DNA from 3 places in the Amycolatopsis sp. WQ 127309 genome. Region 2 is predicted to be linked to each of the others. Evidence: riboswitches for the same ligand, from Rfam matches in the RefSeq annotation. Region 2 holds a riboswitch; each other region holds the start of a gene.

Region 1 (10,200 bases), 580 kb from region 2:
CCGCGCCGCGCTTGCCGACGGCCTCGAGGACCTCGTGCATCGCCTGGCCGCCGTGCCCGGCGCTGGTCACCGCGAGCACGGCGGTCTCGCCGTTGACCGCCGCGACCGGGCCGTGCAGCAGGTCCGCGCCGCTGTACGCGCGGGCGGCGAGGTAGCTGGTCTCGGCCAGCTTGAGCGCGCCTTCGAGCGCGGACGCGTAGGAGTAACCGCGGCCGGTCGTGAGGACGCGGTCCACGAAGCGGTAGCGGTCGACCGCGCGCTGGACGCCCTCGACGGAGCCGTCGAGGGTCTGCTGGGCCAGCTCGCCGATCTTCTCGGCGTCGGCCGCCTTGCCGCCGCGCACCGCGTCGATCAGCAGGTACAGCGCCATCAGGGTGGCGGAGTACGTCTTGGTCGCGGCGACGGCCGTCTCGACACCGGCGCCGATGTCGATGCCGAGCTCCGACGCCGCGCGCAGCGGTGACTCGGGCGTGTTGGTGACGGACACGGTCAGCGCGCCCTGGCGCCGGGCCGTCTCGGTCACCTCGATCAGGTCAGGTGAGCCACCGCTCTGGCTGACCGTGACGAACAGCACGTCCCGCAAATCGGGCCGCGCGCCGTACAGCGTCGCCGTGGACGGTGAGACAAGACCAGCCGGAAGGCCGAGCATTACCTCGATCAGGTACTTCGCATACAACGCTGCGTGGTCACTCGATCCACGCGCGGCGAGCAAAGCGAAGCGCGGGGGGCGTTGTGAGATCTTTTCCGCCACCCCGGCGATTTCCGCCTGACGCTCGACCAGTCCGGCCAAGACGTCCGGCTGCTGGGCGATCTCCGCGGCCATGTGCTCGCCGGGCCGTTGTTCGGTCATCATTTTCCTCTCCACCTCCGGCATTATGTACCGGACTCAGGCGGCGTCGGTCAGGTCTAGACCAATCTTAGTGGGGCGGCGCGTTTGGGGAAAAGGGTACGTTTCTTACGGGGACGTGGCGTGTTATGAGGGAAGACATAGGGAGTCGGGCATGTTGGACACCACCACCGCGGGCGAGGCGGGTGCCGTCGCCGGGATGCGCGGTCAGCGAGAGCCCAAGTACTGGGCACTGAAACAGCACCTGCTGGACCTGCTCGACGTGCTGCCGCCCGGGTCGCCGATCCCGACGGAACGCGCGCTCGCCGGGGAGTTCACGGTCTCCCGCACCACCGTGCGCCAGGCGCTGGCCGACCTCACCGCCGAGGGCCGGCTGCACCGTGTGCAGGGAAAAGGCACCTTTGCGGCCGAGCCGAAGCTCGCCCAGCGGCTGCAGTTGTCCTCCTACACCGAGGACATGCGCAAGCAGGGCCTGAAGCCGTCGTCCAAGCTCCTGGAAGTCGAGGAGCTCCCGGTCGAGGGCGATCTGGCGAAACTGCTCGGAATCCGGACGGGCGCGAAAATTCTTCGCCTTCGACGGCTTCGACTGGCGGATTCCCAGCCGATGGCACTGGAGACGACGCACCTGCCGCTGGGCCGCTTCCGCGGTTTGCGCAAGCACGTCTCGGCGGGCGCGTCGTTGTACGCCGTTCTGCGTGAGCACTACGGCGTCGAACTGGAACGCGCGGAGGAGACGATCGAGACGTCGCTCGCCGGGCCGCAGGAAGCGGAGATGCTCGGGGCGGACGTCGGCATGCCGGTGCTGATGCTGACGCGGCACTCGTTCGCCACCGATGGCAAGCCGGTGGAGTTCGCCCGCGCGATCTACCGGGGGGACCGCTACAAGTTCGTCACGACGCTGATGCCGTAGGGCCAGGTTGACGGGGGTCTTCGGGCACGGTGGAGTGTGCTGGTGACAGCCACCGAAGACACCGGGATCCGGTGGGGGACGCACGCCGCGCGCGGCGTGCTCGCCACGACCATCCTCGGCTCCGGCATGGCGATGCTCGACGGCACGATCGTCAACGTCGCCCTGCCCCGCATCGGCACCGAGCTGGGGGCGTCCGTCGCCGGGCTCCAGTGGATCCTCGACGGCTACATGCTGGCGCTCGCCGCGCTCATCCTGGTCGCCGGCTCGCTCGGCGACCGGTACGGCCGGCGCCGCATGTACCTCATCGGCGTCGTCTGGTTCGGCGTCGCGTCCGGGCTGTGCGCCGCCGCGACGTCGACCGAGATGCTCGTCGCGACGCGCATCCTGCAGGGCATCGGCGGCGCGCTCCTGACGCCCGGATCACTGGCGATCCTCCAGTCGTCCTTCGCGCACGACGCGCGCGCCCGCGCGATCGGCGCGTGGTCCGGCCTCGGCGGCATCGCGGCCGCCGCCGGGCCGCTGCTCGGCGGGCTGCTGGTCCAGCTGTGGTCGTGGCGGCTGGCGTTCCTGATCAACGTGCCGATCGCGGTCGCCGTCGTCTTCATGGCGCGCAAGTTCGTGCCCGAGTCGCGGGACGAGGAAGCGACCGGGCACCCGGACTTCGGCGCCGCCGCGCTCGGCGCGATCGGCCTCGCCGGGATCACCGGCGCGCTGGTCGAGGCGCCGGGACGCGGCATCGGCGACCCGATCGTGCTGGTCGCGGGCGTGCTGGGGATCGCGGGGCTGGCCGCGTTCGTGTTCGTCCAGCACCGCTCGCGGGAGCCGCTGGTGCCGCCGTCGCTGTTCCGCGACCGGACGTTCACCCTGTCCAACGCGCTGACCTTCGCCATGTACGCGGCACTCGGCGGCGTGCTGATGCTGATGGTCATGCAGCTGCAGGTCTCGCTCGGCTACTCGCCGACCGCGGCCGGCCTGTCCGGGCTGCCGCTCACGGTGATCATGCTGCTGCTCTCGGGCCGCTCGGGCGCGCTCGCGCAGCGCATCGGCCCGCGGACGCAGCTGGTGGTCGGGCCGATCGTCGTCGGCATCGGGATGCTGCTGATGCTGCGCATCGCGCCCGGCGCGTCCTACCTCGGGGCCGTGCTGCCCGCGGTCGTCGTGTTCGGGCTGGGCCTGGCGACCGTGGTGGCCCCGGTGACCGCGACGGTGCTCGCCGCGGCCCCGGACCGCTACGCCGGCGTCGCGTCGGGCGTCAACAACGCGATCGCCCGCTCCGGCGGCCTGCTGGCGGTGGCGGTGCTGCCCGCCGCGGCCGGGCTGACCGGCGAGGCGTACAACGACCCGGTCGCGCTGACCGCGGGCTGGCGGACGGCGTTGATCATCTGCGCGGTCCTGGCCATCGCCGGCGGGCTGATCGCGCTCGGCATCCACAACGGCGTCCTCGCGCCGCCCACCCCCGCGCCCGCGCCGCCGGCCGCGCCTCCGGTCGCCGACGAGTCGCCCCACCTGGGCGAGTGCTTCAGCTGCGGCGTCGAGGGCCCGCCGACACACGTGCGCCGAGGGGCCCCGGCCGCCGGCTCCTGACGGGGCCCATGCGGGCCGAGCGGGTCAGGCCAGGATCTCCGCGAACAGCGCCGGGTCGATGTTGCCGCCGGAGACGATCGCCACCGTGCGGCCGGTGGGCAGCTCGGCCGCGTGGTGCAGGTAGGCCGCCGTCGTCACCGCGCCGCTGGGCTCGGCGACCAGGCGGGCCTTGTGCGCCAGCGTCCGGACGGCGTCGCGGATCTCGTCCTCGGTGACCGTCACCATGGCGTCGACGACCTTCGTGAGGTGCGCGAAGGTCAGCTCGGACGGCTGCGCGCGCAGGCCGTCGGCGATCGTGCGAGCGCGGTCGGCCATCGGCCAGTCGACCTGGCGGCCCAGCCGCAGGCCCTCGGTCGTGTCACCGGCCAGCACGGGCTCGACGCCGATGACCCGCGCCCGCGGGCAGCGCGCCTTGATCGCGGTGCCGACGCCGGCGGCGAGCCCGCCGCCGCTGACCGGCACCAGCACGACGTCGACGTCCGGCAGGTCTTCGGCGATCTCCAGGCCCGCGGTGCCCTGCCCGGCGATGATCGCCGCGTGGTCGTAGGGCGGGACGAGGGTCAGCCCGCGTTCGGCGGCCAGTTCGTGCGCTTTGGCCTCGTGTTCGCCGATCGGCACCTCGATCACCTCGGCGCCGTACGAGCGGGTGGCCTCGACCTTGATCCGCGGTGCGACGTCCGGCACGACGATCACCGCGGGCACGCCGTACTGCCGCGCCGCGTACGCGACGGCCTGCGCGTGGTTGCCGCTCGAGTAGGCGATGACGCCGCGGGCGCGCGTCGCGTCGTCGAGGGTGCCGATCGCGTTGAACGCGCCGCGCACCTTGAACGCGCCGATCGGTTGCAGGCTCTCGGGTTTGAGCCACAAGGACCCGCGCGGGTCCCACGTCTGGAGCAACAGCGGCGTGCGCACGGCGACACCTTCGACGCGCTTCGCGGCCGCCTCGATGTCGGAGATCGTGACCAGTTCCATGTGCCGAGTATGTCAAGAAACCGTTCGGTTTACACTGTCCATAGTGGACGGTCAACGTGGCGCTCCTCACGCCGCGGCAACGCAGGGAGTTTCCCGCGCGCCTTACACGTTGGACAGGGGAGAAGACTTACTACCGGATCGGGATCATGAGCAAGGAGAACGCAGCGACTTCCGAAACGAAGGAAGCAAAGTCAGGACTGCGCATCGCGCAGGTGATGGCGGCGGCGCTCGCGGCGGTGACGGCGGCGCTGCTGGGGTCGACGCTCGGCGTGGCGGGCACGGTGGCCGGCGCGGGCGTGGCGAGCGTGATCACCACGGTCGGCGGCGAGGTGTACCTGCGCTCACTGCAGCGCACGCGCGCGGCCGCGTCGAAGGCCCGCCAGTTGGCGACGTCGGGGATCCGCCGCCGAGGTGGCGCCGAGGTGCCCTTGGCCGAGCAACCCACGGTCCGGCTGAAGCGCCCGGACGACCTGCCCACGGACGGTCCGGACGACGAGCCGGGCAGGCTGCGCAAACTGCGCTGGCCGCTGATCATCGGCACGAGCGTGGTGGCGTTCGCGGTGGCGATCCTGGCGATGGTCAGCGTGGACGCGGCCACGGGCGGCAAGGTGGCGGGCGGCACGGGAGCGGGCATCGGCAAGATCTTCGGCAGCGGCTCGGGCCCCTCGACCCCGACCCCGTCGACGACGCCCTCGACCTCGACGAACGACACCCAGGACTCACCGACGGACACGTCGCCGACGACGACCCAGTCGAACACCCCACCGACGACCTCGTCGGACACGCCGACCACAACCCCGACAACGCCGAGTACGACGTCGCAGAAGCCGACAACCTCGGCGGCACCCCCGACCAGCCAGGGCGCGGCGTCCACCCCGACCCCGTAAAGCCGTGAAGGACTCCTTACCGGCCATAAGAGCCGGTAAGGAGTCCTTCACGGACTTCAGGGTCAGAGCAGGTGGGAGCGCAGTTCGCGGGCTGCCGCAGCCGGGTCCTCCGCCTCCGTGATCGCCCGGACCACCACGATCCGCGACGCTCCCGCCGCCAGGACCTCCGGCAACCTCGGGACGTCGATGCCGCCGATGGCGAACCACGGCCGGGACACCGCGGCGGCGGCCGTGGAACGGACCAGGTCCAGGCCCGGTGCCGAGCGGCCCGGCTTGGTCGGCGTCGGCCAGCAGGGGCCTGTGCAGAAGTAGTCCACACCCGGCTCGGAAGCAGCGGCCGCAGCCTGGTCAAGAGAGTGTGTCGAGCGGCCGATCACCACGTCGTCGCCCACGATGCGGCGGGCCAGGGGGACCGGGATGTCGTCCTGGCCCAGGTGGAGGACGTCCGCGCCGACCGCCAGGGCCACGTCCGCCCGGTCGTTCACCGAGAGCAGCGCTCCGTGGCGCTCGCACGCCTCCGCCAGCACCTCCAGCGCCGCGATCTCGCCCGCGGCTTCCAAGGCGCCGGTCTTGTCCCGGAGCTGGATGATGTCGACGCCGCCGGACAGGGCCGCGTCGGCGAACGCGGCGAGGTCGCCGCGGGTCGTCCGGGCGTCCGTGCACAGGTACAGGCGCGCGGTGTCGAGGCGGGCGCGGATCTTGTCACCGGAGAGGGCGGGCATAGCGGCGACCGTACCTGGCCGGTTACCGGTCCGGCCAAAAGCAGGCCGGCCTCGAGCGGTACGTGCCGTTGCCACGAAAGCCATCCGGCCGTGACTGTGGTTGGACTGGTAACGAACGGCACAGTAGGGTGACGGAGTCCGCACGGGAGCCCGAGGCACGGGCTGAGAGGGAGCTGCCGCTCCGACCGTGGAACCTGATCCGGGTCATGCCGGCGCAGGGAGCGTGATCCCATGACGAACACCGTGGCCGTGGTCGGTGCCGGCGTGATCGGCCTGTCCGCGGCGTGGCGCGCGGCCGCGAACGGTCACGCGGTCACCGTCCACGACCCCGAACCCGTGCGCGGTGGCGCGTCCTGGCTGGCCGGCGGCATGCTCGCCCCGGTCACCGAGGCCTGGCCGGGCGAGGAAGACGTCCTCGCCCTCGGCGAAGAGTCCCTCCGCCGCTGGCCCGGCTTCGCGGCCGACCTCAAGCAAGAGGGCGTCGATCCCGGCTTGGCCGAGCACGGGACGCTGGTCGTCGCCTTCGACAGCGCCGACGCCGGGTACCTCGACATCCTCGCCGGCCACCTGCAGTCCCTCGGCCGCGCGGCCGAACGCCTCACCGGGCGCGCGGCCAAGCGGCTCGAACCCGGCGTCGGATCCGTCCGAAGTGGACTCCACGTGCCCGGCGACCTGGCCGTGGACAACCGGAAACTGCTCAACGCGCTGTACGCGGCCTGCGTCAACCACCAAGTCCGGTTCGTCCGCGAACGCGTCGAAACGATCCCGGACGCCGACGCCGTCGTGCTCGCCGCCGGCGCCTGGACCGGGCGGCTGCACCCGAAACTGGCCGACGCCGTCCGCCCGCTCAAGGGCGAGATCCTCCGCCTCAAACCGCGCCGTGGCTGCCTGCCGCCGCCGACGCGGACCGTCCGCGCCGTGGTCGAAGGCCGGCCGATCTACCTCGTCCCGCGCGGCGACCAGGAGCTCGTCCTCGGCGCGACGCAGTACGAAGCGGGCTTCGACCAGGCCGTCACCGCGCGCGGCGTCCGCGAGCTGATCGAGGGCGCCGAGCGCGTCTTCCCGGCGATCACCGAGTACGAGCTGGTCGAGACGGCCGCGGGCCTGCGCGCCGGCAGCCGTGACGCGCTGCCGTACCTCGGCGTCCTGGACGACGGCGTCTACGCCGCGACCGGGCACCACCGCAACGGCCTGCTGCTGGCCCCCGTGACCGCGGCCGCCGTGGTCGCCTGGCTCGAAGGTGAGAAGCCGCCCGAAGGCGTCGAAGCGGCTTCACCCGCCCGCCTGCACCAGAAGGAGCACGTGTGATGGAGATCAAGCTCAACGGCAAGTGGACGGAGTTCCCGGACGACGCCACCGTCGCCGACGTCCTCGACGCCGCCGGCGGGCAGCGGCCCGGGATCGCCGTCGCGGTCGACGGCGTGGTCGTCCGCCGCGGCGACTGGGCGGCCACCGCCGTCCCCAAGGGCGCGGCGCTCGACGTGCTCACCGCCGTCCAGGGAGGCTGAAGTGGACGAAGCACCGCTCGTCATCGGCACGCACAAGCTGTCGTCACGGCTGATCATCGGCACCGGCGGCGCGGCGAACCTCGCTGTGCTCGAACGGGCGCTGGTCGCGTCCGGCACCGAGCTGACGACCGTCGCCATGCGCCGCGCCGACGCCGAGGGCGGCTCCGGCGTCCTGGAACTGCTCCGGCGCCTCGGGATCGAGCTGCTGCCGAACACCGCGGGCTGCCGCACGGCCGCCGAGGCCGTGCTCACCGCGCGGCTGGCGCGCGAGGCGCTCGGTACCGATCTGATCAAGCTCGAAGTCCACGCGGACGACCGGACGCTGCTGCCGGACCCCGTCGAAACCCTCGACGCGGCCGAGCAGCTGGCCGCCGACGGGTTCACCGTGTTCGTCTACACGAACGACGACCCGGTGCTCGCGCTGCGGCTGGAGGAGGCCGGCTGCGCCGCCGTGATGCCGCTGGGCGCGCCGATCGGCACCGGCCTCGGGATCCGGAATCCGCACAACATCGAGCTGATCGTCTCGCGAGCGAGCGTCCCGGTGATCCTCGACGCCGGAATCGGCACCGCGTCGGACGCCACCCTGGCGATGGAGCTGGGCTGCGACGCCGTCCTGCTGTCCACCGCGGTCACCCGGGCCAGTGATCCCGAGCGGATGGCCGCGGCGATGCGGTCGGCCGTCGTCGCCGGACGGCTGGCCCGCGGCGCGGGACGGGTGCCGCAGCGCTTCTGGGCGCAGGCGTCGAGCCCGCCGCGGTGAACCGGAGCGCCTTAACACCGAACCTGCACCGCCAACCCGTAAGGTAGACGGAACTTTCCGGCGCACCCGCGCACGGGTGAGGGCAGAAGGAGCCAGCCGTGACCACATCGGTTCAGGACACCTCGGGCAGGTTGTACCTCGCCGTGGGAAGGCTGTCCCGGTCACTGCGCCAGGCCGGTGTGCCGGGCCCCGGCCACGGCGCGATCTCCGCGCTCGCGACGCTGGTCCACGCCGGCCAGCTGCGCCTCGGCGACCTCGCGGCCAAGGAGGGCGTCGCGGCGGCGACCATGTCGCGGATCATCGCGTCCCTGGTCGAGGCCGGGTACGTCAGCCGCGAGTCCGACCCGGTCGACCGGCGGGCGTGGCTGGCGAAGGCCACCGAAGAGGGCGAGCGGCTCGTGTCCGGCGTCCGGTCGACGCGCGTCCAGGAGCTGAACCGGCGGCTCGACAAGCTGTCGCCGGAGCACCGCGAGGCGCTGACCACGGCACTCCCGGCGCTCGAAGCGCTGATCGCCGACGAAGACCGCTAAGCGGCGTTCTGCCGCAGCTCGGCCAGCTCCGCGCGCAGGGCGCGGAGCTCTTCGAGGATCTCGCGGTTCGCTTCGGCCTGCGTCGCGGCCTGCTTCGCCTCTTCTTCGCGGATGTCCTGGCGCAGCTCGTCCTCCATGCCGCTGACCACGACGGCGATGAAGAGGTTCAGCACCGCGAAGCTGGACACCAGGATGTAGACGACGAAGAAGATCCAGGCCATCGGCGCCTGCTGCATGATCTCCTTCGCGATGTCCGGCCACGCCTCACCGGTCATCACCTGGAACAACGTGAACAACGACGTCCCGAGGTCGCCGAAGTTCTCCGGCGAGATCACGCCGAACAGCTTGGTCGCCATCACCCCCGCGACGAAGATGATCAGCCCGAGCAGCGCGGCGATCGACGCCATCCCGGGGATCGCCGCGAGCAGCCCGGAGACGACCTTCCGCATCGACGGCACGACGGAGATCAGCCGCAGCACCCGGAGCACGCGCAGCGACCGCAGCACCGCGAACGGCCCGGTCGCCGGGATCACGGCGATGCCGACGACCAGCAGGTCGAAGACGTTCCAGTTGTCCCGGAAGAACGCGCCGCGGTAGGCGTAGAACTTCGCCAGCAGCTCGGCGACGAAGATGCCGAGCGCGATGTGGTCGAGGGTGTGCAGGAGGCCGCCGTAGCCGTCGATCAGCGACGTCGACGTCTCCATGCCGAGGGTGACCGCGTTGAACACGATCACCGCGATGATGAAGTTCTGGAAGCGGCGGTCCTCGAGGAACCTCGCGACCCGTTCGCGCCCGGTCAAGGCCGTCCCCCGTTGTGGTCAAGGATCAGTAAACGAGGAAAGGGTAACCGGACGGGTACTCAGCGCTCTTCGGGTGCCAGCCGCCAGAAGGCCGAGGCTGGTGTGGTTCGGGCGCCCGCGCGGTGCCGTGTCGCGCGGGCGCCGGCGACCGGTTTGCCCGGGTCCCGGGCACGGGCCGCAGGAAGGGTGCGGCCGCGGCGGGGTGACCCGCGATCTTCGGGGGCCGGCTGCCGGACAGCCTGATTCGGTCGCCCCAGCGGAGGGTTTCGTGCGCGAATGGCGGCGACCAGCGGGTCTTCGGGCGCAAGTCGTGCCGGTGCTCAGCGCTCTTCGGGTGCCAGCCGCCAGAAGGCCGAGACCGGGCCGACCTTGGCGCCCATCGGGTAGGCGTGCTCGACCGCCTGGGAGACGAACCACTTGCCGTAGCGGGCCGCTTCCACCACCGGCATGCCCTTCGCCAGGCCCGCCGTCAGCGCCGACGCCATCGTGTCGCCCGCGCCGTGCGTGTGCTGGGTCGGGTAGCGCTCGCCCGGCAGCTCCACGAACGTCGAGCCGTCGAAGAGCAGGTCGACGCACTCCGGGTCCGCCTGCAGGTGGCCGCTCTTGACCAGGACGTAGCGCGGGCCCATCCGGTGCAGCACCACCGCCGCGGTGTGCATGCCCTCGCGGTCCTTCACCGT
Region 2 (10,200 bases):
CGTGTTCGACGACCCGGACGTGATCCACGTCGACGGCAAGATCGACCCGCTGAGCGACATCGAGACGATCAACACCGAGCTGATCCTGGCCGACCTGCAGACGCTCGAGAAGGCCGTCTGGCGCCTGGAGAAGGAAGCGCGGACCAAGAAGGAAGCGAAGCCCGCGCTCGAGGCTGCGCAGAAGGCGAAGGAGATCCTCGACAGCGGTCGCACTCTCTTCTCCGCGCAGAAGGACGTCGACCTCGAACTGCTTCGCGAGCACAGCCTCCTGACGACGAAGCCGTTCCTGTACGTCTTCAACGCCGACGAAGGCGTCCTTACCGACGAAGCCCGCCGCGAGGAGCTGACGAAGCTGGTCGCGCCGGCCGACGCGGTGTTCCTCGACGCGAAGGTCGAGCAGGAGCTGCTGGAACTGGACGACGAGGAGTCCGTGCGCGAGCTGCTCGAGTCGGTCGGGCAGCCGGAGCCGGGCCTGTACTCGCTGGCCCGCGCCGGGTTCCACACGCTCGGCCTGCAGACGTACCTGACCGCGGGCCCCAAGGAGTCGCGCGCCTGGACCATCCCGCAGGGCGCGACCGCCCCGCAGGCCGCCGGCGTCATCCACACGGATTTCGAGCGTGGCTTTATCAAGGCGGAGATCGTCTCGTACGCCGACCTGATGGACGCCGGCTCGATGGCGGCGGCGCGGGCCGCGGGCAAGGTCCGCATGGAGGGCAAGGACTACACCATGGCGGACGGCGACGTGGTGGAGTTCCGCTTCAACGTCTAGATCCGTGTCGGCCCCACGCCGCAGGTTGGCCGGGTGATGAGCGACCTGGCTGCCGTCCTCGAGGAGCACCTCGCCGCGCCGTTTCCGTCGGCGGTCAGGCGAGGTGAGGTTTACGGGTCCGTGTGCGCCGTGATGATCGACGCCGACATCTGCGGATGGGCGAGCCGGGCGGGATCACTGCCGCCGGGCGCGCGGATGTCCTTCGCGCGTGCCGCGGGCGGGCTGAGGTCGTCGCTGGCGGAGTTCCCCGCTGCGGGGCGGCCGTACTACGAGCGCCTGCTGGTCATCGCCGACCTCGCGCTGGCCGAGTAGCGGCTTGTTGCTGGTTGTTACTTTCATTGGACGCAGGATATACTGCGTTCAATGAAAGCTTCGCCGAGCTTGCTGCCCCTGCTGCGTTCGCGCATGCAGGGTGAGCTGCTCGCGCTCGTGCTCCTGCACCCGGATCGCGAGTACAGCATCACCGAGCTCGCCGAGGCCTGTGGTGTCACGCCCACCGCCGTTCTGCGTGAAGTCGAGCGGCTGACCGGTGGCGGGATCCTGGAAGACCGGCGGGTGGGCCGCAGCCGGCTCGTCAAGGCGCGTACCGACACCCCGCTCTACCCGCCCCTGAGCGAGCTCATCGCCGTCACCTTCGGGCCGTTGCCGCTGCTCGCCGAGGCCCTGTCCGGGCTGGCCGGCGTGCGTGAGGCCTACATCTACGGCTCCTGGGCCGCGCGCTACAACGGTGAACCCGGTCTTCCGCCCGGCGACGTCGATGTCCTCGTGGTCGGGTCGCCCGATCCGGACGCGCTCTTCGACTCGGCGGAACAGGTGTCGCGGCGGCTGGGGCGCGAGGTCAACGTCCACCGGGTCTCGCCCGAGTCGTGGGCGGCGAGCACCACCGATCCGTTCCTCACCAGCGTGCGTGAGCGTCCGCTGGTGAAACTCAGCCAGGAGACCTGATGCCGCAGTGGAACCAAGGCCGTGAACGGATCGACGCGTTCCTCGCGCGCGGCGCCATCGAGCACGTTCCGGCGTCGCGGGAGGCGGCCGAGGCCGAGCTCGTCAGGGCCCGTACGCACCTCGCGTCGGCGCGGCAGCTGCAGGACACGGATCCGGAAGGCGCCTACACGCTGGCCTACGACAGCGCACGGCGCGCGCTGGCCGCCGTCCTGCAGAACCAGGGGCTGCGGGTGACGAGCCGAGGTGGGCACGTCACCGTCTACGAGGCGGTCCTCGCGCAGCTGGATCCGCCGATGGGGCCGGTTTTGCGGCCCTTCAACCGGATGCGGGTCCGGCGCAACGAAGTCGCCTACCGGTCTTCGGAGGCGCCCTCGGTGACCGCGGAGGACGTGACGGCCGACGTGGCGAAGGTCGAGGCCCTCATCGAGGTCGCCGAGAAGGCGATCCCGAACATGCCACGCTATTGACCGCGGGACGCCGGCCGCTCACCCCGCGCGAGAGAGCGGTCCTGGACCTGCTGCTGGCGACGGACTTTCCCGGTGCCGCGGCCCTTCGCGCCCAGGCGCGCACGGCCGAGGTGACCGGCCGCTGCCCGTGCGGCTGTCCCACGATCGACCTCGCCGTCGACGAAACCGTGACGGTGGCCGACGTCGGGAGCCGGGTCGCCGTGGACGTCGACGTGGCGGACGGCGGGCTCATCCTGTTCGTCGACGAAGGCCGCTTGTCCGGCCTCGAATACTGGAGCGTGGCCGACGAGACGCCCGTCGAGTTCCCGCCGCCGGAAGAAATCCGGGTAGTGACAGCACCAGGTGAGGGCTCCGGAGTTCTGCCACCCTCGGAACCGTGAGCGTCTACGTCATCTCCGAGGTCGAGATCCTCGATGAAACCGCGGCCCAGCGCTACCGCGAACTCGCCCAAGCGTCGATCACGGGGTATCAAGGGCGCTACCTCGCGAGGGGCGCGACACCCACCGTTCTCGAAGGGGTCTGCGACAAGCGCGTCGTCCTCGTCGAGTTCCCGGACCGTGAGACGGCCGAACGCTGGTACGCCTCCGCCGAGTACGCCGAAGCGCTCGAGCTGAGCAAGACCGCGCTGCGACGGCGGTTGCTGCTCGTCGACGGCGTGGCCTAACGTCGGCCGGGTGGAGCCGCTGACCGCTGATCTCTTCGCGCCGCAATGCCCGTCGGCCGACACGCCGTTCCGGATCGGGGACAAGTGGGGCGGCATGGTCGTCGTCTGCCTCAAGGACGGGCCGCGCCGCTTCTCCGAGCTGCGCGTGCCGCTCCGGAACGTCAGCCCGAAGGTGCTCACCGAGACGCTGCGGTCCCTGGAGCGCGACGGGATGATCACCCGCAAGACCTACGACGAGAACCCGCCGCGCGTCGAGTACACGCTGACGGACCTGGGCCGGACCCTGTTCGAGCCCATGGACCGCTGCCGCGAGTGGGCGGAGAAGTACCTGCCGAGCCTGCGAGAAGCCCGGCAGGCCTACGACCGGGCGGACTAGCCGAGGAGGCCCATCAGCGCGATCGTGATCAGCACGACGGCGGTCGCGAGGGCGTTGATCCAGGCGCGCTGGGTGGCGGTCAGGGCGGCGGTGGCGGGGGTGCTGTTCATGGCGTTTTCCCTACGAGCGGGCCGATGCTTCCGCGGGTTCAGCGCGTTGACCATGCCGAGTGTTAGCAGCTGTGACGAAGCTCACCCGATCATGTCGCTGACCAGCGGAAACGGCACTCAGCCGTCCGAGTGACGGTGACTGCGGACGGTGAACCAGAGCACCCCGCCGGCCGCGGCCACCATCGTCGCGAATGCCACTGTGCCCACTACGATCGCCTGCGTCATATCTGCCTCTCGGTGCGAAGTCCTTTACCGAGAGACGCCGAACGCGGGCTTTCGTGCACTCAGAGTAGCCGGGATCACAGTCCGTCGAGGGTCTCGTTGATCTGCTTGGCCAGCGCGAAGTCCTTTTTCGTCAGCCCACCTGCCGAATGCGTGCTGAGGTGGAAGGTCAGCGTGCGCCAGCGGATGTCGATGTCCGGGTGGTGATCGGCGGCCTCGGCCAGCACCGCGACGCGGTCCACCACCTCGATCGCCTTCGGGAAGCTCGGCAGCTCCACCTCGCGCCGGATGACCTTGTCGTGCCGGACCCACCCGGAGAGCAGGGCCCGGTCGGCCTCGTCGTCGCTCAAGATTTCCGTCATGGCTCCATCGTCCAACGTCCTGGACTAAGGTGCACGGTTGCCACGGGAGTCCGGTGAGCCGGGCTGAGAGGCGGGGTGACCCGCGACCGTTAGCACCTGATCCCGGATCATGCCGGCGAAGGGAGGGCTTTCCCTCCTCGTCCGGCGAAGTGCAGGAGGGTAGATGAAACGCAGTGCTGTTCGCGCCGCGACGGCCATCGCCGTCGTCAGCGTCGTCACAGCGGCGTGTTCGCTGTCGGACGGGTCCGGTGACGCGAAGCAGACGCCCACCGTCACCCTGGTGACGCACGACTCCTTCCTGGCGCCGCAGGAGGTGCTCGACGCCTTCCAGCAGCAGTCGGGCATCAAGATCTCCGTGCTCAAGCAGGGCGACGCCGGCTCGCTGACCAACAAGCTCGTGCTCACCAAGGCGAACCCGGTCGGCGACGTCGCGTACGGCGTCGACTCGACCTTCGCCTCGCGCGCGCTCGCCGAGGGCGTCTTCGAGCCCTACACCAGCCCGGAAGCCGACCGCGGGCCGCAGCGCTACGCCGTCGACCCGGAGCACCGGCTCTCGGCGGTCGACGTCGGCGACGTCTGCGTCAACGTCGACACGAACTACTTCACGGCCAAGGGGATCCCGGCGCCGGAGTCGTACGACGACCTGGCCGACCCGAAGTACAAGGACCTGCTGGTCGCCGAGGACCCGGCGACGGCGTCGCCCGGGCTCGCGTTCCTGCTCGGCACCGTCGCGAAGTACGGCGAGGCCGGCTGGAAGGACTACTGGACCAAGCTGAAGGCCAACGGCCTCAAGGTGGTCAGCGGCTGGGAAGAGGCCTACACGAAGGAGTTCTCGGGCTCGTCCGGCAAGGGGCCGCGGCCGATCGTCGTCTCGTACGCGTCGTCGCCGGCCGCCGAGGTGGGCGACGACGGGAAGCCGCGGACGAAGGCGCTGCTCGACACCTGTTACCGGCAGGTCGAGTACGCCGGGGTGCTGGCAGGCGGCAAGCAGGAGGAGAACGCGCGCAAGGTCGTCGACTTCCTGCTTTCGCAGCAGTTCCAGGCGACCGTGGCGGCCAACATGTACGTCTACCCGGCGCGCCAGGGCGTCGACCTGCCGGCGGGCTGGGCGCAGGTCGCGCCGCTGCCGCAGAAGCCGCAGGCGCTGACCGCGGACCAGGTGCAGGCCGGGCGTGAGAAGTGGATCGGCGAATGGCGCACGCTCGTGCAGTCGTAGCGCCACCCAGGACCGCACGCGGCATCGGCCTGGCGCTGCTCGGGCTGGCCCCGATCGGTTTCCTGGTGGTCTTCTTCGCCTGGCCGGTGCTGGCGATCATCGGCCGCGGGTTCGCCGCGGGCGGGCTCGACGTCGTGCTGGGCGACCCGCAGACCTGGCGGCTGGCCGGCTTCACGGTGGCCACCGCCGCGGGCTCGACGGTCGTCGCGGTGCTGGCCGGGCTGCCGGTGGCGTTCCTGCTTTCCCGGGTGCGGCTGCCCGGCGTCGGCCTGGCGCGGACGCTGGTGCTCGTGCCGTTCGTGCTGCCGACCGTGGTGGTCGGGCTGGCGTTCCGGGCGCTCTGGCCGGACGGCGGCGTGCTGCCGATCGTGCTGGCCAACGCGTTCTTCAACGTCGCCGTCGTCGCGCGGACCGTCGCCGGGCTCTGGGCGCGGCTGGACTCGCGGACGTCCGACGCCGCGCGGGCGCTCGGCGCGTCACCGTGGCGGGCGTTCCGGTCGGTGACGCTGCCGGCGCTGGCGCCCGCGATCGCGTCCGCCGCGGCTGTCGTATTTCTGTTCTGCGCCACCAGTTTCGGCGTCGTGCTGATCCTCGGCGGCGCGCGGTACCGGACCCTGGAAACCGAGATCTACCTCCGGACGGTCGACCTGCTCGACCTCTCCGGCGCGTCGGCGCTTTCGCTGATCCAGTTCGCCGCGGTCGTCGCGGCGCTGGTCGTCGGCGGGCTGGCGCGGCGGCGCAAGGAAGGCGCCAGGATCGGTTCCGGCGCCGCGCGACGCCCTCGCGGCGGCGAATGGTGGGTCGTCGGCGCGGCGGGCGTCGTGCTGGCGCTGCTGCTGACGCCGATCGTCGCGCTGCTCGCGGAGTCGGTGTCCACTTCGGACGGCTGGAGCCTCGCGGGGTACCGGGCGCTCGCGGGCACCGGCGAGAAGGGCGCGTTGCAGGTGTCCGGCTGGGACGCCGCGCTGAACTCGCTGAAGGTGGCGATCGACGCGACGTTGCTGGCGCTGGTCGTCGGCGTGCTCGCGTCGGTGGTGCTGGTGGCGCTGCGCCGGTCGCCGGCGCGGGCCGCGCGCGGGCTCGGCGAGACGCTCGACGCCGCGTTGATGCTGCCGCTCGGGGTGTCCGCGGTGACCGTCGGGTTCGGGTACCTCGTGACGCTCGACGCGCTGCCCGGCGACCTGCGGACGTCGCCCTACCTGGTGCCGCTCGCGCAGGCGCTGGTGATCATCCCGCTGATCGTGCGGATGGTGCTGCCGGTGCTGCGTTCGGTCGACGTCCGGCTGCGGCAGGCCGCGTCGACGCTCGGCGCGAGCCCGCTGCGGGTCTGGCGGGAGATCGACCTGCCGCTGACGCTGCGGCCGCTGGTCGCGGCGGCGGGGTTCGGGTTCGTCGTGGCGCTCGGCGAGTTCGGCGCGACGAGCTTCCTGGCGCGGCCGACGTCGCCGACGCTGCCGGTCGCGATCGCGTCGCTGATGGGGCGCCCGGGGGAGCTGAACAACCAGATGGCGTACGCCGCGTGCGCGTTGCTGATGCTCGTGACGGTGCTGGCGGTCGCGCTGATCGACCGGCTCGGCCGCGGTCGGGTGGGAGAGTTCTGATGGCGCTTTCGGTGCGGGACCTGACCATCCACTATGGATCGTTCGCGGCGGTGCGCGACGCCCGGCTCGACATCGCCGACGGCGAGGTGCTGGCGCTGCTCGGCCCGTCCGGCTCGGGCAAGTCGACGCTGCTGCGCGCGATCACCGGGCTGGAGCCGTCGGCCCGCGGCACGGTCAGCTGGGACGGCGAGGACCTCGGCGCGGTCCCGGTGCACCGCCGCGGCTTCGGCTTGGTGTTCCAGGACGGCCAGCTGTTCGGCCACCGCGACGTCGCCGCGAACATCGCGTTCGGCCTGCGGATGCACGGCGTGCCGCGGGCTGCGTGGGCGGGGCGCGTCGCCGAGCTGCTGGAACTGGTCGGGCTGTCCGGCTTCGAACGGCGCCGGGTGACGGAGCTGTCGGGTGGCCAGGCGCAGCGGGTGGCACTGGCCCGCGCTTTGGCACCGGAGCCGAGGCTGCTGTTGCTGGACGAGCCACTGTCCGGTTTGGACGCCGGGTTGCGCGAGCAGCTGGCCATCGATCTGGCGGACCTGTTGCGGCGCAGCAAGATCACGGCGTTGCTGGTGACGCACGACCAGGAGGAGGCGTTCACCCTGGCCGACCGGGTCGCGGTGCTCGACGCCGGCGAGGTCCGCCAGGAGGGCGCGGTCCGGCGCGTGTGGCGCAACCCGCTGGACGACGACGTGGCGCGTTTCCTGGGAGTGACGTCGTTCGTCGAGGGGCTCGCGACGGGCGGCGTGGTCCGGACCCCGCTGGGCGACGTGCCGGCGCCGGACGCCGCCGACGGCCCGGTGCGGCTGGGGTTGCGCCCGCACGCGCTGCGAGTGGCCGGCTCGGGTGTCGCGGGTGAGGTGGTGGCGGCGGTCCACCGCCGCGAGCACGTGCGGCTGGTGGTCCGGCTGGCGGAGTCCACTGTGGACGCGGTCGCCCCGGCGGCGACGGACTTCCGGGCGGGGGACGAAGTCCGGCTGGAGCTGGACCCGGACGGCGTAGCGCTGGTCGGCTAGCGGCTTTGGCTCTCGGTATGAAACTCGGCCTTGCGTCGAGCGAGGTAGGCGGGCCAGTCGGCCTTCGCCGCGATCACGTCCGTGATGGACAGCTTGATGACGGCGCAACCGGAGAGGGAGCACGCTCTGGGATGGGTGGCGTCGATCAGCGAGATGCCGCCGATCTCGTCGCCGTCATCGATGTAGGTGCACAGCACGGGGTGGAAAGAACAGTCCTCGTAGATGTCACCCGGCCGGATCTCCCCGGGCTGGTCCGTGGTCATGACGGGAGTATGGGTGCCGAGGGTGCCCTCAGGTCAAGTCCATTGGCTTGACCCGAGGGCCCCTGCCGGGCAACCTCAGCCGTCGCGGGTGGACAACCGTGCGTAGGCCAGCGACAGCCCGATCACGATGTAGCACCCCGCGCGCAACGCGCCTTCGCCCAGCATCTGCGTGCCCATCGGGTCCTGTAGCACCTCCGCCGGGGCCAGCGACCAGTTCTGCGTCAGCAGGAACGGGTGCAGCCAGTCCAGCGACGTCAAGAACCCCAGGATCGTGAACACGATGTCCGCCGCCAGCACGGACGCCACCACCAGCATCGGGTGTTCCGTCCAGCTGGAGATCGCCAGCGCCACCGCGCCGACCGCCCACAGCTGCAGCACGACCCAGCCCGCGACCAGCAGGATCCGGGCCAGTGCGCCGCCCACCGACAGCGTGGTTCCCGACAGCGTGAACAGCGAGTCCGTGCCGTTGATGATCAGGCCCGTCACCACGCCCGTGAAACACATCGCCAGCACCGAAACCACCGACACCGTCGCGACGCCGAACGCCTTGACCGCCAGCAGCCGGCCGCGGCCGACCGGGGCGATCAGCCAGCCGCGCAGGGTTCCGTGGGACGTCTCGCCCGCGATCGCGTCCGCGCCCGCCATGGCCGAAGCCAGCGGCAGAAGCAGGGTCAGCGTCATCACGATCGCCGCGATCGGCAGTACGAAAGCGTTGTTGACGGCGGACGCCAGCAGCGCGCCGCCGCCGTCGTCCGGGCCGCCGCCGGACTGCGCGTCTTCGCTCACCAGCGTCAGGCCGATGCCGATCACCACCGGGATCAGCGCCAGCAGGCCCAGCACGGCGAGCGTGCGCGGCCGCCGGAAGATCCAGCGCAGCTCCGCGGCCAGCAGCCGGGGCAGCGGCACCGAGTCGTGGCCCGTGCGGACCGCCGGTGCCTCGAGAACCGCGGTCATTCCGCCCCCTCCGTCAGTCGCGCGAACAGGTCTTCCAGGCCGGTGCGCGCCCGCGTCGCCTCGTGGACCGCGACCCCCGCGCCCACCAGGACCTGCAGCACCCGCGGCGCCTCGGTGGCCGTGAGGTCGGCGCGGATCCCGTCCGGCGTCAGCCGCGCGCCGATCCGGTTCTCCCGCAGCACTTCCACGGCCTGCTCGGCGTCCGGCGTGCGGACCAGCAGGGCCGCGTTCCCGGACTCCAGCAGCTCCGCCAGCTCGCCCTGCGCGACGACGTTCCCGGCCTGCAGCACGGCGACGTGCGTGCAGGTCGCCTCCACCTCGGCCAGCAGGTGCGACGACACCAGCACGGTGACGCCCTCGGCGTGCAGCTCGGCCACGATCCTGCGGATCTCCCTGGTACCAGCAGGGTCGAGGCCGTTGGTCGGCTCGTCGAGCACGACCATCTTCCGCGGCACGAGCAACGCCGAAGCGAGCCCGAGCCGTTGCTTCATGCCGAGCGAGTAACCCTTGTACCGCCGGCGCGCGGCGACGCTCAGCCCGACGCGTTCGATCGCGGAGTCGACCGCGAACGGGATCCCGGACGACGCCAGCCGCGGTTCGGCCGCGGCGAAGCGCAGCAGGTTGTCGCGGCCGGAGAGGAACGGGTGGAAGCCCGGCCCCTCGACCAGCGCGCCGACGTCCGGCAACGCGTGCGCGGCGGCGTCGGGCATCTTGCGGCCGAGCAGCTCGACCTCGCCCTCGGTCGGGCGCACCAGGCCCAGCAGCATCCGGATGGTGGTCGTCTTGCCCGAGCCGTTCGGCCCGAGCATCCCGACGACCGCGCCTTCGGGGATGTCGAGGTCGACGTGGTCCACCGCGACCGTGCCGCGGTAGACCTTGCGCAGTCCCCTGGTGCGCGCGGCCAGGGGAACCGCCGGGGCGGACGTCTCCGAAGAAACGTCCGCCCCGGACTCGACAGTCGTACTGGTCACTTCTGACCCAGCGCTTCGTACAGGACCTGCTCCGGCACCGCACCGGCGGCGAACCGGCCGTCGTCGGTCAGGATCGCGCTGCCCACCTTCGTGGTGATGAGGTGGCCGCTGCCCCAGGTGCCGCTGACCTTCTTGGTGAACCGGTCGAGCAGGGCCTGCGGGTCGGCGTTGCGGCCCTGGCGGTCACCCTGCTGCTTCGGTGCCGCGTTCAGCGCGTCGGCCGGGATCGTGCCGGTGATGACGGTGTCCCAGCCGTCGCCGACGACCTTGGTG
Region 3 (10,200 bases), 560 kb from region 2:
GACGCGTCGTTCGTCTACTTCGGAGACACGGACGAGGCGGGCCACGCGCACGGCGCCGACTCGCCGGAGTACGCGGCGACCCTGCGCGCGGACGACGCGTACCTCGGCCGGCTGCTGGCGGCGATCAACGCGCGACCCTCGTATTCGTCGGAAGACTGGCTGGTCATGCTGACGACCGACCACGGGCACACCGGCCCCGGCGGCCACGGTGGCGACAGCCCCGAGGAGCGCATGACGTTCGTGGTCGCGGCGGGCGGCGCGGTGCCGGCCGGAACGCCCGCGGTGGCGCCGAAGATCGTCGATATCGCGCCGACGGCGTTGCGGCACCTGGGAATCCCGCTCTCCCTGGACGGTTACGCGCTGGGCTCGCTTCCCGCGGATCCGTTCGACTCGGCGGTCTTGAAGCCGCGGGCGGACGAAACGGGCGTCCCGGCGTCGGTGCCCGGCTGGACGCACGACGCGCCGTCGGGCTGGACGGTCCGCAACGCGTCGGCCATGCCCGCGGGTGTCGCGGAGTGGCAGGGCTGGGCGTTCACGACGGACGACTTCTGGACGCGCACCGCGCCCGGGCAGGAGCGGGAGGCGAACGTGCGCGCCCGGGGCGTCTTCGCGGTGGCGGACCCCGACGAGTGGGACGACAAGGGGTCGCCGTCTTCGTCGGGGACCTTCGACTCTTCCCTGGTGTCACCGGCGCTTGCGGTGGCCGGTAAGTCCACAGTGGACGTCGGGTTCATCTCGCACTACCGCCAGGACGGCACCCAGCGCGGCGCGTTGACGGTCTCCTTCGACGGCGGCGCGGAGCAGCCGATCCTGGCGTACGGCCCGGAATCCTCGTCCGCGAACCGGGGTGGCGACGTCCTGTCCCAGCCGACGACGACGTCGGTGGCGGTCCCTTCGGGCGCTCGTTCGGCCCGCTTCACGTGGCGCCTCTACGCGGCGGGCAACAACTGGTACTGGGCAGTCGACGCCCCGCGCCTGACGACCCGCTGACCCACGTCGTGAGTGGTAATTCGGGTCAGAACCCTGATTACCACTCACGACGAGCCGAGCACCCAGAACGGCGACACCGGGCCCACGCCCGCGCCCAGTGGGTAGGACTCCGCCACGCAGCGCTCGATGAACTTCTTCCCCGCCGTCACGGCGTCAGGGACCGACGCTCCCTTAGCCAGCGATGACGTGATCGCCGAGGCCATGGTGTCGCCGCCGCCGTGGGTGTTCTCCGTGTCGTAGCGGGGGCCGCTCAGCGAGACGTACGAGGCGCCGTCGGTCAGCAGGTCCACGCACGTGCTGCCCGTCATGTGGCCGCCCTTGACCAGGACCCACCGCGAACCGAAGGCCAGCAGGGCCTCGGCCGCCTCCCGTTGGGACGCGGGAGAAACCACCGAGATGCCCGTCAGCAAGCGGACCTCGTCCAGGTTCGGGGTGATCAGCGTCGCCCGGGGAAACAGCTCCGTGCGGATCGCCTCCAGGGCGTCCTCGCGCAGCAGTGCGTGGCCCGTCATCGACGCCGCCACCGGGTCGACCACCAACGGGATGTCGCCGCCGACTTCGTCCAGGGTCTTGGCCACCGCTCGGATGATCTCCGCCGTCGCCAGCATGCCCGTCTTGGCCGCGTTCACGCCCATGTCCGTCGCCACGGCCTTGATCTGCGCGGCCACGACGTCGGCCGGGATCTCGGTGAAACCCTGGACGCCCAGGGAGTTCTGCACGGTGACGGCCGTCAGTGCGACCAGGCCGTGGACACCGTGCGCGAAGAACGTGCGCAGGTCCGCCTGGATGCCCGCACCACCGCCGGAGTCGGATCCGGCGATGGTGAGGGCGGTGGGCGGAGTCACGGCTGCACCACGGGCAGGTAGACCTGGCCGCCGGACTCGGTGAACTCCGCCGACTTCGAAGCCATGCCGGCCTCGATGGCCTCCACAGTGGACAGACCGTGCTCCTCGGCGTACTTGCGGACGTCCTGCGTGATCCGCATCGAGCAGAACTTCGGCCCGCACATCGAGCAGAAGTGCGCGGTCTTGGCCGGCTCGGCGGGCAGGGTCTCGTCGTGGAACGCGCGCGCCGTGTCCGGGTCGAGCGACAGGTTGAACTGGTCGTTCCAGCGGAACTCGAAGCGCGCCTTGGACAGCTCGTCGTCCCACTCCTGCGCGTACTGGTGCCCCTTGGCCAGGTCGGCGGCGTGCGCGGCGATCTTGTACGTGATCACGCCGGTCTTGACGTCGTCGCGGTTCGGCAGGCCGAGGTGCTCCTTCGGCGTGACGTAACACAGCATCGCCGTGCCGTACCAGCCGATCTGCGCCGCGCCGATGGCGGAGGTGATGTGGTCGTACGCCGGCGCGATGTCCGTCGTGAGCGGGCCGAGGGTGTAGAACGGCGCCTCGCCGCAGAGCCGTTCCTCCAGCTCGACGTTCTCCTTGATCTTGTGCATCGGCACGTGGCCGGGGCCCTCGATCATCACCTGGACGTCGTGCGAGCGCGCGAGGTGTGTCAGCTCGCCAAGGGTCTCCAGCTCGGCGAACTGCGCGCGGTCGTTGGCGTCGGCGATCGAGCCCGGGCGCAGGCCGTCGCCCAGGGAGAACGTGACGTCGTACTGGCGCAGCAGCTCGCAGAGTTCCTCGAAGTGCGTGTACAGGAAGGACTCCTGGTGGTGCGCGAGGCACCACGCGGCCATGATCGAGCCGCCGCGGCTGACGATGCCGGTGACGCGCCGCGCGGTCAGCGGGATGTAGCGCAGCAGCACGCCGGCGTGCACCGTGACGTAGTCGACGCCCTGCTCGCACTGCTCGACGATGGTGTCGCGGTAGACCTCCCACGACAGCTTTTCCGGCTCCCCGTCGACCTTTTCCAGCGCCTGGTAGATCGGCACGGTGCCGACCGGCACCGGTGAGTTGCGGATGATCCACTCGCGCGTCTCGTGGATCCGCTTGCCGGTGGAGAGGTCCATGATGGTGTCGGCGCCCCAGCGGGTGGCCCACACCATCTTGTCGACTTCTTCCTCGACCGACGACCAGACGGCCGAGTTGCCCATGTTCGCGTTGATCTTCACCAGGAAGTTCTTCCCGATGATCATCGGCTCGGACTCGGGGTGGCGCCGGTTGACCGGGATCACCGCGCGGCCGCTCGCGACCTCGGCGCGGACGAACTCCGGTTCGACGCGCTCGCGAGCCGCGATGTACTCCATTTCCCTGGTGACGACGCCTTGTCTGGCCCACCCGAGCTGCGTGTTGTGCTCCCGGCCGTCGGCCCAGCCGGCCCGCAGCCGATGCAGTCCACTGTGGACGTCGATCTTCGCTTCCGGATCCGTGTACGGGCCCGAAGTGTCGTAGACGTCGAAGTGTTCGCCGTTCGAGAGGTCGATCCGGCGGGCCGGAACGCGGAGTCCGGATTCGGTCTGGTGGTAGATCTTGTGCGAGCCCGTGATGGGCCCGGTCGTGACGGAGACGTCCTTGTTCTCCAGCGTTGTCAACGACTTTCACTCCCTACGCCGGCATTACCCGGTCAGGTTCATGCGGTCGGTGACACCCGGGACAAATCCCCAGTCACCCTCTCAGCCCGCCATGGCGCGAGCTCCCGCGTTGTGGTGTTGTGCCACCGACCATGCCACGCCGGGGCGCCAGACTCAAGTCCGCTCACCTCACCCGACCAGTTCGGCCGGTGTGGCGTAGACGTCGACCATGGCTCCGTTGCGCAGCACGGTGATCGGCAGTGCGGTGCCGATCACTTCGGCGAACAGCTGCCGCTGGATGCCCTGCGCGTCCGACACCCGGGCGCGCCCGACGGTCAGCACGAGATCACCCGTTCGCAGCCCGGCGCGCTCGGCGGGCCCGCCGGAGACGACTTCCCGCACGCGCAGCCCGGCCTCCTGCCCGGTGCGCTCGGCGACGTCGTCGGGCAGCGGCGCGGGCACGCCGACGACGCCGAGGTACGCCCGCCGCACCCGGCCTTCGACGACGAGCGTGTCGATGATCCGGCGCGTCGTCGAGTTGATCGGCACGGCGAGCCCGAGCCCGACGCCCGCGACGGCGGTGTTGATCCCGACGACGCGGCAGGCGGAGTCGGCGAGCGCGCCGCCGGAGTTGCCCGGGTTGAGCGCGGCGTCGGTCTGGATGACGTCCTCGATCACCCGGCCGGCGCGCCCGTGCCGCACCGGGAGCGCCCGGCCGAGCGCGCTGACGACGCCGGCGGTCACCGAGCCGGAGAACCCGAGCGGACTGCCGATCGCCACCACGAGCTGCCCGACGACGAGGTGGTCGGCGTCTCCGAGCACGGCGGCGGACGGCGTCTCGTCCCGCGCCCGCAGCACGGCGAGATCGGACAGCGGATCGGCCCCGACGACGTCGAAGCGGGCTTCGCTGCCGTCGGCGAAAGTCGCGACGCCGTGGCGTTCGCCGTCGACGACGTGGGCGTTGGTCAGCAGGTAGCCGTCATCGGCGAAGACGACCGCGGAGCCGCTGCCGCGCCCGAGCTGAACCCCGGCGACGTGCGGGGTGACGGTCTTGGCGACCGTGCTGACCGCGCGCGAGTAGGCGTCCATCGCCTCGTCCATGGAGTACCTCGATTACACCGTTGCAGGTACATCAAGTGTGCGCCGCGAACGGCCGGAAGTCCGTTCGCTGCTGGTGAACCGGCGGCGTGACCGGACCAGTGACGGTCAGTGGTTCACCGGTTCGGACCATGCGCCCGTGAAGAATCGGCGAGACACTGCCTGTCGCTTCTGTAACGGTGCAGAAGCGACATCACTGTGGGGTTGATATGCGCAAACTCATGGTTCCGGCACTCGCCGGGCTGCTGGTCACCGGACTCATACCGGCGACCGCGGCGGCCCAGGGGACGGCTCCCGGCGCCCCCGGCGCCCATCCCAGCTGGCTACCCGCGAACAAGACCGGCTTCGGCACGGCCCACGATCGCGGCAGCAACGTCTGGTTCACGCTCCAGGGCGGGCAAATGTCCGAGGTCTACTACCCGGACCTGTCCACGCCCAGCGTCCGCTCGATGGACTTCGTCGTCACCGACGGGCGCAGCTTCGCCGTCGCCGACAACACGGCCAAGTCGCAGCAGGTCCGGCGGACCGACGACGACAGTTTGACCTACGAGCAGACCGTCACCGACGACCAGCACCGGTGGCGGCTGCGCAAAACCTACGTCACCGACCCGGCCGCGACGACCGTGCTGGTGGACGTCGACTTCCAGTCGCTCACCGGGCGGCCGTACCAGCTCTACGCGGTCGCCGACCCGGACCTGACCAACGACGGCTCCGACGACTCGGCCGCGCGCAAGGGTGACGCGCTCACCGCGTCGGACGCCACCAACGCCGCCGCCCTCACCGCGAAGCCCGGCTTCACGCGCACGAGCGTCGGTTACGCGGGCGCGTCCGACGGCGGCACCCAGCTCGCGAAGACGTTCAAGCTCACCACCTACGACAGCGCGGCGAAGGGCAACGTCCTGCTCACCGGGCAGACCGCGGCCGACGGCGTGCGCAGCCGGCACGTCACCCTCGCACTCGGCATGGGCGCGAAGGCGGCCGACGCGCTCGGCAACGCGCAGGCGTCCCAGCGACGCGGTTTCGGTGCCATCACCCGCGCCTACGACCGCGGCTGGGAGCAGTACCTGCGCGGGGTGAGCAAACCGCCGTCGTCGCTGAAGACCGACAGCGAGCGCGACCTCTACAAGGCGTCGATGCTGACGCTGGCCGCGAGCGAGGACAAGCACCACCCGGGCGCGTTCATCGCGTCGCCGAGCATGCCGTGGCGGTTCGGGAACAACGACCCGGAGTGGTCGCCGTCCGGCACCTACCACCTGGTCTGGCCGCGCGACCTCTACCAGATCGCGACCGGCCTGGCCGCCGGCGGCGACACGGCGGCCGCGAGCCGCGCGGTGACCTACATGTTCGGCACGCAGCAGCAGGCCGACGGGCACATGCCGCAGAACAGCCGGGTCGACGGCGTGCCGTACTGGACGTCGGTCCAGCTCGACGAAACCGCTTTCCCGATCGTGCTCGCTCAGCAGCTCGGGCGCAACGACGTCTGGCCCGGCGTGCGCAAGGCGGCCGACTTCCTGTTGTCCTACAAGGGTCCTGACGGCCAGGCGGCGCCGTGGACGCAGCAGGAACGCTGGGAGGAGCAGGACGGCTGGTCCCCGTCGACCATCGCCTCGGTGATCGCCGGGCTCGTCTGCGCCGCGGACATCGCCTCGCACAACGGCGCGGCCGCCGACGCCAAGAGGTACCTCGCCGCGGCGGACAAGTTCAAGGCCGACCTGCCGAAGCAGACGATCACCACGAACGGGCCGCTGTCGAAGGACCCGTACTTCGTCCGGCTCACCAAGGACGGCAACGCCAACGCCGGAACGACGTACAACCTCGGCAACTCCAGCGTGACGATGGACCAGCGCGCGGTCACCGACGCCGGGTTCCTCGACCTGGTGCGCCTCGGCATCTACCGCGCCGACGACCCGGTGATCGTCAACAGCGTGCGCGTCACCGACAAGGAGATCTCGTTCACCACGCCGACCGGCCAGTTCTGGCACCGCTACACGAAGGACGGCTACGGCGAGCAGGCCGACGGCTCACCGTGGGACTACACGTTCCCGGCCGAGAGCCGCACGACGTTCGGCCGGCTGTGGCCGCTGCTGGCCGGCGAACGCGGCGAATACGAACTCACGCTGGGCCAGCCGGCTTCGGCCGCGCGGCGGCTGCGTGACCTCGGCCGGGTGAGCAGCTCGGCGGAGACCATGCCGGAGCAGGTGTGGGACGAGAACCCGCCGTCGGGCCAGACGGGGTTCCCGGCCGGCACGCCGAACAACTCGGCGACGCCGCTGGCCTGGACGCACGCGCAGTACGTCCGCCTGGCCCAGGACGTCAAGGCGGGCGCTGTGCTCGAAACCCCGCGAGTAGTCCGCTGCCACTTCCTCGGCTGCTGAGGTTCGCCAAAAGCCGTGAAGGCCTCCTTACCGGCCATAAGAGCCGGTAAGGAGGCCTTCACGGCTTTACGGAGTACGGGAGGTCAGATGACGGCGCCGTCGTCTTCCGGGGTGCGTGGCGGGAGCCACGACAGGCCCGGGACGCCCCACTTGTTGGACTTCAGCATCTTCTTCGCGGCGCGGGCGTGGCGCCCGACGAGCCGGTCGAGGTAGATGTAGCCGTCGAGGTGGTCGGTCTCGTGCTGCAGGCAGCGCGCGAAGTAGCCGGTGCCCTCGACCTCGATCGGGTTGCCTTCGATGTCGGAGCCGGTCACCTTCGCCCACGACGCGCGGCCCGTCGGGTACGACTCGCCGGGCGCCGAGAGGCAGCCCTCCCAGTCGTCGTCCGGGTCCGGCATGGTCTCCGGGATCGCCGACGTCTCGAGCTTCGGGTTGACGACGACGCCCTTGTGGCGCACGCCCTCGTCGTCCGGGCAGTCGTAGACGAACACCCGCAGGTCGAGGCCGATCTGGTTGGCCGCTAGGCCGACACCCTCGGCTTCGTACATCGTCTCGAACATGTCGTCGGTGAGGACGCGCAGCTTCTCGTCGAACTCGGTGATCTCCCGAGTCGGGTGGTGCAGCACGGGGTCGCCGGCGATCCGGATGGCGTGGACGGTCACGAGCGGGCAGTTTAGTCGGACCCTTCTGGTAGACCTGCATCAGACCGTGACGCGCCGATGTCGATGCCCACGTCGGCGTGTTGATCCGTGGTTGAATGACGCCCGCGGAAGAGGTTGGTCTGGATCACCATGTCGCCCGATTGAGAGGGACTCGGATGGACGCCGCGGAGTCGATGGCTGAGCCGCAGCCGTCGCCGCCGAAGCCCGTACCCGGCCTGACCGAACGCGAGGTCGAGATCCTCGCTTTCGAGCGCCAGTGGTGGCGACATGCCGGTGCGAAGGAGAACGCCATCCGTGAGCGCTTCGAAGTCTCCAGCACGCGCTACTACCAGCTGCTGAACAAGCTGCTGGAGAAGCCGGAGGCGATCGAAGCCGACCCGATGCTGGTGAAGCGGCTGCGCAAGACGCGCGCCGCCCGCCAGCGCAAGCGTGGGGCCAGGCGACTGGGGATCGAGCTGAAATGAGCGTGTTTTCGGGAATGTCCCGGCCGATGAAGGCCGCGGGCGTCGTGCTGATCGGCGTGGCGATCGTCGCCGCCGTGATCGGCGGGATCTCCGCGTTGAGTGGTGGCGGTTCGAACGAAGCCGGGCCGAGCGGTACGCCCAGCTCCCAGCCCGGCACGCCGCCGGGCGGGACGTCGCCGCCGACCTCGCCGTCGACACCGCCGCCGTCGTCCACGACCCCTCCGACGTCACCCACGCCGTCGTCGCCGACGCCCGGCCAGCCCACACCGGGGCAGCCGACGTCCGGGCAGCCGGGTCAGCCCGGCGACCAGCAGACGGGCAACAAGTGGGTGACCGTCCGGGTCTTCAACAACTCCCTGATCAAGGACCTCGCCGAGCGGGCCGCGAGCGACTTCCGCGGTGACGGCTGGACCGTCAACGAGGTCGGCAACTACTCGCAGGGCACGATCCCGGTGACCACGGCGTTCTACCGCCCGGGCACCGACGAGGAAGCCGCGGCGAAACAGCTCGCGCAGGAGTTCCAGATCAAGGCCGAGCCTCGCTTCCCCGGGATAGAGAGCGCCAGCCCGGGCGTGATCATCATCGTGACGAAGGAATACGAGTCGGGCCACAAGGGCAGCTGACCCGTAACTCGCGTGCTTGAGCACGTAACTCGCGTGATCGGGGCCGGAACTCACGAGTTCCGGCCCCGATCACGTGGGATCCGGGCCGGATCACGCGAGTTCCGGCTTCAGTCCCCGGCCTGGGCGTGGGCGTAGGCCTCCAGGGCCGCGAGCTGGCCCGGGTCCAGGCTCGGCCGGACCGTCTTGCGGGCCGTTTCGAGGTGGGCCGCGGTGACTTCGTGGGCTTCCAGCGACTCGCGCATCGCCGTCAGCGCCGCTTCGCGGATCAGCGCCGCACAGTCGGCCGCCGAGTAACCGTCCAGAGTGGACGCCACCGCGGCCAGGTCCACATCGGAGGCCAGCGGGGTGTTCTTCGAGGTCGCGGTCAGGATCGCCGTGCGGGCTTCGGCGTCCGGCGGCGGCACGTAGACGCGGCGCTCCAGCCGGCCCGGCCGCAGCAGCGCCGGGTCGACCAGCTCGGGCCGGTTCGTCGCGCCGAGCACGACGACCTCGCGCATCGGCTCGACACCGTCGAGCTCGGTCAGCAGCGCCGCGACCACGCGGTCGGCGACGCCGGAGTCCGACGACTGGCCGCGGCGCGGGGCCAGCGCATCGATCTCGTCCAGGAAGATCAGCGACGGCGCGGCCTCGGCGGCGCGGCGGAACAGCTCCCGCACCGCGCGCTCCGACTCGCCGACCCACTTGTCCATCAGCTCGGCGCCCTTGACGGCGAACACGTTGAGCGCGCCGGTGCCGGCCAGCGCCCGGACCAGGAACGTCTTGCCGCCACCGGGCGGCCCGTAGAGCAGCACGCCGCGCGGCGGTTCGACGCCGAGCCGGGCGAACGAGTCCGGGTACCGCAGCGGCCACAGCACGGCCTCGGTGAGGGACTGCTTGACGTCGACCATGTTCCCGACGTCGTCCAGCGTCAGCCCGCCGGTGGCCAGGTTGTCCGAAGTGGACATCGAGACCGGCCGGACGGTCGCCAGCGCGTCCACCAGGTCCTGCTGCGAGACGCGCGGCTCGTCCTCTTCCCGCTGGCGCAGCGCGGCCCGCAGCGCCGCGTCCCGCCGCAGCGCGATGAGGTCCGCCGCGACGAACCCCGGCGTCCGCTCGGCGAGCGCGCCGCAGTCGATGCCCGGCTCCAGCGGGACGTCGCGGAGCAGGACGTTCAGCAGCTCACGGCGGGTCTTCGCGTCCGGCAGGGCCAGGCCCAGCTCGCGGTCCAGCAGGTCGGCGGCCCGCAGCCGCGGGTCGGCCGACTCGGCGCGGGCCGTCGTCGCGACCACGGCGAGGCGGTCGCGGCGCAGGGCCGCGCGCAGCTCCTCCAGCACGACTGTGGCCACCGGCGGCGGCGTGGTCGCGGGCAGCAGCGCGTCGACGTCGGTGATCAGCAGCACGGTCGGGCCGGACGCGGCGCGGATCGCCTCGCGCAGCCGCGCCACCGCGACGTTCGGGTCCAGCACGGCGAGGTTGGGCGCGGCCACCGGCACGACCTTGACGTTCTCGGCCTGCGCCACCGACCGCACGAGCGTCGCCTTGCCGACGCCCTCC

What was found. A riboswitch is a leader RNA that binds a small molecule or an ion and turns the genes downstream of it on or off. The one in region 2 is predicted to bind thiamine pyrophosphate.
Region 1: another riboswitch for thiamine pyrophosphate. It lies ahead of thiO (glycine oxidase ThiO); the one in region 2 lies ahead of MUY22_RS05115 (thiamine ABC transporter substrate binding subunit).
Region 3: another riboswitch for thiamine pyrophosphate. It lies ahead of thiC (phosphomethylpyrimidine synthase ThiC); the one in region 2 lies ahead of MUY22_RS05115 (thiamine ABC transporter substrate binding subunit).

The regions. Positions count from the first base shown of each region.
Region 1 covers NZ_CP095481.1:1,789,173-1,799,372, reverse strand. Annotated here, with positions in the region: gene MUY22_RS07995 (SIS domain-containing protein) at 1-853, opposite strand, end outside; gene MUY22_RS07990 (GntR family transcriptional regulator) at 1,002-1,757, shown strand; gene MUY22_RS07985 (MFS transporter) at 1,800-3,341, shown strand; gene MUY22_RS07980 (threonine/serine dehydratase) at 3,366-4,313, opposite strand; gene MUY22_RS07975 (hypothetical protein) at 4,460-5,200, shown strand; gene thiE (thiamine phosphate synthase) at 5,263-5,922, opposite strand; TPP riboswitch at 6,055-6,160, shown strand; gene thiO (glycine oxidase ThiO) at 6,154-7,230, shown strand; gene thiS (sulfur carrier protein ThiS) at 7,230-7,430, shown strand; gene MUY22_RS07955 (thiazole synthase) at 7,432-8,190, shown strand; gene MUY22_RS07950 (MarR family winged helix-turn-helix transcriptional regulator) at 8,289-8,720, shown strand; gene MUY22_RS07945 (ion transporter) at 8,717-9,520, opposite strand; gene thiD (bifunctional hydroxymethylpyrimidine kinase/phosphomethylpyrimidine kinase) at 9,841-10,200, opposite strand, start outside.
Region 2 covers NZ_CP095481.1:1,213,923-1,224,122, reverse strand. Annotated here, with positions in the region: gene ychF (redox-regulated ATPase YchF) at 1-769, shown strand, start outside; gene MUY22_RS05150 (hypothetical protein) at 806-1,081, shown strand; gene MUY22_RS05145 (ArsR family transcriptional regulator) at 1,133-1,714, shown strand; gene MUY22_RS05140 (hypothetical protein) at 1,714-2,181, shown strand; gene MUY22_RS05135 (hypothetical protein) at 2,178-2,561, shown strand; gene MUY22_RS05130 (DUF1330 domain-containing protein) at 2,558-2,845, shown strand; gene MUY22_RS05125 (helix-turn-helix domain-containing protein) at 2,856-3,221, shown strand; gene MUY22_RS05120 (4a-hydroxytetrahydrobiopterin dehydratase) at 3,631-3,915, opposite strand; TPP riboswitch at 3,948-4,057, shown strand; gene MUY22_RS05115 (thiamine ABC transporter substrate binding subunit) at 4,079-5,131, shown strand; gene MUY22_RS05110 (ABC transporter permease) at 5,107-6,732, shown strand; gene MUY22_RS05105 (ABC transporter ATP-binding protein) at 6,732-7,739, shown strand; gene MUY22_RS05100 (hypothetical protein) at 7,736-8,002, opposite strand; gene MUY22_RS05095 (ABC transporter permease) at 8,078-8,956, opposite strand; gene MUY22_RS05090 (ABC transporter ATP-binding protein) at 8,953-9,927, opposite strand; gene MUY22_RS05085 (DUF2092 domain-containing protein) at 9,924-10,200, opposite strand, start outside.
Region 3 covers NZ_CP095481.1:1,775,262-1,785,461, reverse strand. Annotated here, with positions in the region: gene MUY22_RS07920 (alkaline phosphatase family protein) at 1-990, shown strand, start outside; gene thiD (bifunctional hydroxymethylpyrimidine kinase/phosphomethylpyrimidine kinase) at 1,035-1,835, opposite strand; gene thiC (phosphomethylpyrimidine synthase ThiC) at 1,832-3,466, opposite strand; TPP riboswitch at 3,460-3,584, opposite strand; gene MUY22_RS07905 (S1C family serine protease) at 3,635-4,546, opposite strand; gene MUY22_RS07900 (glycoside hydrolase family 15 protein) at 4,753-6,918, shown strand; gene MUY22_RS07895 (peptide deformylase) at 7,002-7,580, opposite strand; gene MUY22_RS07890 (DUF3263 domain-containing protein) at 7,736-8,044, shown strand; gene MUY22_RS07885 (LytR C-terminal domain-containing protein) at 8,041-8,667, shown strand; gene MUY22_RS07880 (AAA family ATPase) at 8,775-10,200, opposite strand, start outside.